DNA from 2 places in the Dickeya sp. CFBP 2040 genome. Region 1 is predicted to be linked to the other one. Evidence: predicted binding sites of a transcription regulator. Region 1 holds the regulator's gene; the other holds the start of a gene.
What was found. The regulator CRP, encoded in region 1, controls carbon source genes, mostly activating them, when cyclic AMP is high. The targets are predictions, from matches to a motif close to ATGTGANNNNNNTCACAT.

Region 1 (3,180 bases):
ATGACGCCACTGGTGCAGCGGCTAATGGAAGGCAATCACATTGATTAAGCGATGCGACGGATTAAGCGGTGCGGCGGTTAAGTGAAAGACTCGCCGCCGCGTGCCGGCCCGTTAATCAAGCGCGATCACTTCATGACTGTGGGTTACCTTAACCGCTTTTTCCAACATCAGCGCCACAGAGCAGTATTTTTCAGCCGACAACGACACCGCACGTTCGACAACCTTATCGTTCAATCCTTTGCCGGTAACGATAAAGTGCAGATTGATGGCAGTGAACAGGCGCGGCGCTTCTTCACGACGTTCCGAGGTCAGGCGAACCTCGCAGTCTGCCACATCATGACGACCTTTTTGCAGAATAGACACCACATCAATGGCGCTACATCCACCTGCTGCCATCAGCACCATTTCCATCGGACTGGGCGCTTTATCACCAGCGTTGCCATCCATCAGCAGTTGATGCCCGGAAGCGGACTCGCCAAGAAACGTTAACCCTTCAACCCATTTCACCCGAGCCTGCATAATTTTGTCCTCAATCAATTATTTTTGAAATTTTACACCGCTTATGTATAAAAAAGCCTGATAATCAGAGCTTAATCATGCTGAAGCGAGACAACACGAGACACTACTCTCAACCTGTGTTACAAACAAAAGCGTAAGCCGATGTGTATTGCGTCTCTGCCTGACCTGCCACCGGCTTGCTGGCGTCATCTGATAGACAGCCTCAGTATATTTCCTGACGTCATTCCGCCAGGACGGAATTGAATTATAACTATGTTATCACGCCGTACAGGGAACTCTGAGCCCTGTGATTTGCGCAGTGAATTAACAACAGAGGATAACAGCGAATGGTTCTCGGCAAACCGCAAACAGACCCGACTCTCGAATGGTTCCTTTCTCATTGCCACATTCACAAGTACCCATCGAAGAGCACCCTGATTCATCAGGGTGAAAAAGCAGAGACGCTTTACTACATCGTGAAAGGCTCGGTTGCCGTGCTGATCAAGGATGAAGAAGGCAAGGAAATGATTCTGTCTTATCTGAATCAAGGCGATTTTATTGGAGAACTTGGCTTATTCGAAGACGGACAGGAACGCAGTGCGTGGGTTCGGGCAAAAACAGCCTGCGAAGTCGCTGAGATTTCTTATAAAAAATTCCGCCAGCTCATTCAGGTCAACCCGGATATTCTGATGCGGTTGTCCTCGCAGATGGCGCGGCGCTTGCAGGTGACTTCGCAGAAAGTCGGCAATCTGGCGTTCCTCGACGTAACCGGTCGTATCGCACAAACTCTGCTCAATTTGGCTAAACAGCCGGACGCCATGACTCACCCGGATGGTATGCAGATCAAGATCACCCGTCAGGAAATCGGCCAAATTGTTGGCTGTTCCCGCGAAACGGTGGGTCGTATCCTGAAGATGCTGGAAGATCAGAACTTGATCTCCGCACACGGTAAAACCATCGTCGTGTACGGCACTCGCTGATTTATCATCAGTTGGATTGTTGGATTGAAAAGAGCGTGCCATGGCACGCTCTTTTCGTTTCAGTCGGTTCAGTCGTTTCAGTCGAAGGCAACAGCGATTACGCGCCCTTCACCACCTGCGCTACCGCTTTTGCAAACAGCGCCATTCCCTGATCGATCTCTTCCGGGGTAATCACCAGCGACGGCACAAAACGGATGACGTCCGGCCCCGCCACCAGAATCATCAACCCCAGTTCCGCCGATGCCGCCAGGAAGTCACGGGCGCGGCCATGCCAGACCGGTTTCAGTTGTGCGCCCAGTAACAGCCCCATGCCGCGGATTTCATCGAAAATATCGTACTGTGTGTTGATCTGCTCCAGCGCGGACACAAAGCGCGCGTGGCGATCCATCACGCCGGACAGCACTTCCGGCGTATTGATCACATCCAGCGCCGCTTCCGCCACCGCACAGGCCAGCGGATTGCCACCGTAAGTCGTGCCATGCGTACCGACCGCCATCACTGATGCAATCTCTTCCGTGGTCAGCATCGCGCTAATCGGGAAACCGCCGCCCAGCGCTTTAGCGGTGGTCAAAATGTCTGGCGTGATGCCGTAATGCATATAAGAGAACAGTTTACCGCTGCGGCCCATACCACACTGCACTTCATCAAACACCAGCAGCGCCTGATACTGGTCGCACAGTTCGCGCACACCGTTGAGGAAAGCTGGCGTAGCTGGCGTGATGCCGCCTTCGCCCTGAATCGGCTCCAGCACCACTGCGCAGGTGTGATCGTCCATCACCGCTTTTACCGCATCCAGATCGTTGAACGGCACATGCACGATATCCGCCGGTTTCGGGCCGAAGCCATCGGCGTATTTCGGCTGACCGCCGACAGATACGGTAAACAGCGTACGGCCATGAAACGATTGGTAAAACGAAATGATTTTGGTTTTGTACGGGCTATGGCGGGTAATGGCGTAATGCCGTGCCAGTTTGAACGCCGCTTCATTAGCTTCCGCGCCGGAGTTGGCGAAAAATACGCGGTCGGCAAAGGTGGCATTGATCAGTTTGGTAGCCAGACGCAGCGCTGGCTCGTTGGTGAATACGTTGCTGGTGTGCCACAGGGTTTCACCCTGTTCTTTCAACGCCGCCACCAGTGCCGGATGGCAATGCCCCAGCGCCGTTACCGCGATGCCGCCGGAAAAATCGATATATTCTTTGCCCTGCTGATCCCAGACACGGCTCCCTTTGCCTTTTACCGGCACAAACTGCGCGGGTGCATAAACCGGAAGAATTACCTTATCGTAAGTATCCCGTGTTACTGCTGCTTTCTCTGTCGCCATTTGCTGCCCCGTTGTCATATCCCGTAGTGTGGAGTGAAGATCTTAAGTGAAAATATAATCAATAAATATGCATAAAAAATCAAAAATAGGCAATCGTTAATCTGATATGCCCAGATTTGAGTCCGCTATCTGATTATAAATAAAGGAAATTTTTCAGCAGTTGATGCCCCTGCTGGCTGAGAATGCTCTCCGGGTGGAACTGTACGCCTTCCAGCGGCAATGTGCGATGACGCACCCCCATTATCTCATCGACCACCTCGTCGGTTCCGGTCCAGGCGGTCACCTCAAAACAATCGGGTAGCGTATTCTTTTCCAGAATCAGCGAGTGATAGCGGGTGACGGTCAGCGGGTCTGCCAGCCCGGCGAACACACCGCAACCGG
Region 2 (3,180 bases), on a different contig from region 1:
TACTCCTGCTTTACGCCGTATTGCTTACCAACGGCCGCAGCCATCAGTATTTCCTGTGTAGCCTGTTCAATCGGGAACTCGCCGCTTAGGCGTCCTTCGTGCATCACGATGATACGATCGCTCATCCCAAGCACTTCAGGCATTTCCGACGACACCAGAATGATGCTTAATCCTTCCTGCTTGAACTGGTTAATTAACTGATAGATTTCTTTTTTGGCACCCACATCCACACCGCGGGTCGGCTCATCCAGAATCAGCACCTTGGGACGTGTCATCAACCCGCGGGCGATTGCCACTTTCTGCTGATTACCACCAGATAACAACCCTATCGGCTGGGACATGGACGGCGTGCGAACATTGAACATGCGGATGAAATCACTCACCGCCTGTTGTTCATCGCTGTGCCGCAACGACCCCGCAGCATTGCTGAAATAGCGCAGTGCGGTCAGGGACATGTTTTCCTTCACCGACATGCCGAGCACCAGCCCGTCTCGCTTACGGTCTTCGGAGATATAGACAATCCCACTGGCAAGCCCATCTTGCGGACTGCGAGTCACCACATCGTTACCGTCCAGACTCACGCTGCCGTGGGTACGAGGTAATGCGCCATAAAGCACTTTCATCAATTCAGTGCGGCCAGCGCCCATTAACCCAGCGACTCCAAGAATCTCGCCCTTACGCAAGGTGAAACTGACGTTTTCCACCCCCGGCCCAGACAGTTCGCTGACTTGCAAACGTACTTCACCGGGCGCTTGATTAAGACGGGGATACTGATCTTCCAGCTTGCGTCCTACCATCATTTCAATCAGCGAATCTTCCTGTAATTCACTTACCGGGCGTTCGCCGATGAACTGGCCGTCACGGAAAACCGTCACATCATCGCAAATTTCAAAAATTTCTTTCAGTCGGTGGGAAATATAGACAATACCGCAGCCCTGAGACTGCAATTCTTTGATAACGTTAAACAATGATGCAGTTTCGGTATCCGTCAATGCATCAGTGGGTTCATCCATAATGATGACCCTGGATTCAAAACTGAGTACCTTGGCGATCTCAACCATCTGCTGATCGCCAATTGACAATTCCCCCACCAGACGGCGGCTGTCATAACGAAGGTTCAACCGCTTGAGTAGTTTATCCGCCTCGGCATACATCCGTTTCCAGTCGATACGCCCTAAGCGGTTGGTAAATTCGCGGCCAAGAAAAATATTTTCCGCAATAGTCAGTTGAGGAATCAGGTTAAGTTCCTGATGGATGATGCCGATTCCCGCTTCCTGAGAAGCTTTGGGACCGCTGAAATCCACCTCTTTCCCCAAAAAATGGATACTGCCGGCATCTTTGCGATAAATCCCCGTCAGTACCTTCATCATGGTGGATTTGCCGGCGCCGTTTTCTCCCACCAGCGCCATCACCTTGCCCGGATAAACATTTAATACCGCACCAGACAGTGCTTTAACGCCGGGAAAGGTTTTCGTGATGCCTTGCAATTGCAGTAAAGGTTGCATCGCTACCTCAGAAGGTGACGCCAGCACAGAGGATCACATTCGCATAGGGAGAGCATTCTCCAGTACGAATAATGGCCCGGCTCCTGCCACTTTGCTTTTTGAAATCTTCGTGGCTGACGTAATGCAGTGAAATGGTATTTCCCTGGTGTTGTTCAAGTTGTGCTAATTGTTTCAGTAATGCGTCATGGAGTAGCGTATTTTTTTCAATAATTTCCTGAGCCAGGATCGCGGCTTCAACCTGCATTTCCGCCGTCACCACATCCAGCACCTGCAAAAAGCCAGGCACATTATGGGTCAAGGCTAAATCGATACGGGTTGTGGTTTCCGGAATCGGCAAACCGGCATCCGCAATCACAATCTGATCGGTATGTCCCAATTGGGAAATCACCGATGAGATATCGGAATTAAGTAACACGCCTTTTTTCATTTTTATTTACCCTGAGAGCGAAACGTTTCGCTTGTACAATAAGTGTAGAAAAAGAACCAGAGAAGGCAACGACTATCTTATGAAAATGTGATCATTATCGAAACGTTTCGTTGAAATGATAACACTTAGGTGATAAGCAAAAAGCGGGTGAGTTCCTGCACAATCTCACCCGCGTAATCTTCGTTAACATCAGGCGTCAGATTTCTACCTGAATACCCAGTTCGATCAATCGGTTTGGTGGAATTTCGAATTGGTCTGCCGCACGCAGCGCATTGCGGCTCAGCATCATGAACAATTTGCCGCGAATACGCAGATACCAGGCACGATTGCCCATCATCAGCGATTCGTTAGACAGGAAGAACGTGGTTTCCATCATCTGGCAGGTCAGCCCGTCTTGCCAGCACCGGTGAAATACCTCTTCCACATTAGGTGTTTCGCGCCAGCCATAACTGGCGACAACGCGCCAGAAAGTCGGAGAAAGCTGCTCCACTGAAACGCGCCGGGCGTTATGTACATAAGGCGCGTCTTCCGTTCTCATGGTCAGCAGTACTACTCGTTCATGTAATACTTTGTTGTGCTTGAGATTATGTAGCAACGCAAATGGAATCACATGGGTAGCACGCGAAAGATAAACTGCCGTACCTGTCACACGCACCGGAGGATTCTTCTCCAGTGAAGTGATCATCGCATCCAGCGAATTACCATGCTCGTGGATACGCCGCAGCAGCCGGAAACGCTCGCTCTTCCAGGTGGTCATGATGGTGAACATCACCATCCCCAGCGCCAGCGGCAACCAGCCGCCGGAAATAATCTTCACCACGTTGGCCAGGAACATCGGCAAATCGATAGCAAGCAACGCGACCAGCAGCAACCAGACCAGATAGCGATACCAGTGCCAGTTTTTCAATGCCACCGTACAAGACAAAATGCTGGTAAGCACCATAGTCCCGGTTACCGCAATACCGTAAGCGGCGGCCAAATTACTGGAATGCTCAAAGCTGACAATGACGATAACTACCGCCACATACAACAACCAGTTAATCACCGGAATATAAATCTGCCCGGACTCCATATCTGAGGTATGCACGATACGCATTGGCGGCAAGTACCCCAAACGCACCGCCTGACGGGTCAGTGAAAATACGCCGGAAATCACCGCCTGAGACGCGATGATAGTGGCAAGCGTAGCCAACACCAGCAGTGGAATCAGCGCCCAATCCGGCGCCAGCAGGAAGAATGGGTTTTTAA

Region 2: rbsD (D-ribose pyranase) is a predicted target of CRP. The motif match lies at 2,018-2,035, and genes of this name have one in related genera.

What each region holds. Positions count from the first base shown of each region.
Region 1 is NZ_JAAVXH010000096.1:22,726-25,905, forward strand. It holds gene Dpoa2040_RS14685 (phosphoribulokinase) at 1-48, shown strand, start outside; gene Dpoa2040_RS14690 (OsmC family protein) at 112-519, opposite strand; gene crp (cAMP-activated global transcriptional regulator CRP) at 846-1,478, shown strand; gene Dpoa2040_RS14700 (aspartate aminotransferase family protein) at 1,576-2,799, opposite strand; gene Dpoa2040_RS14705 (aminodeoxychorismate synthase component II) at 2,933-3,180, opposite strand, start outside.
Region 2 is NZ_JAAVXH010000074.1:4,043-7,222, forward strand. It holds gene rbsA (ribose ABC transporter ATP-binding protein RbsA) at 1-1,505, opposite strand, end outside; gene rbsD (D-ribose pyranase) at 1,513-1,932, opposite strand; gene kup (low affinity potassium transporter Kup) at 2,129-3,180, opposite strand, start outside.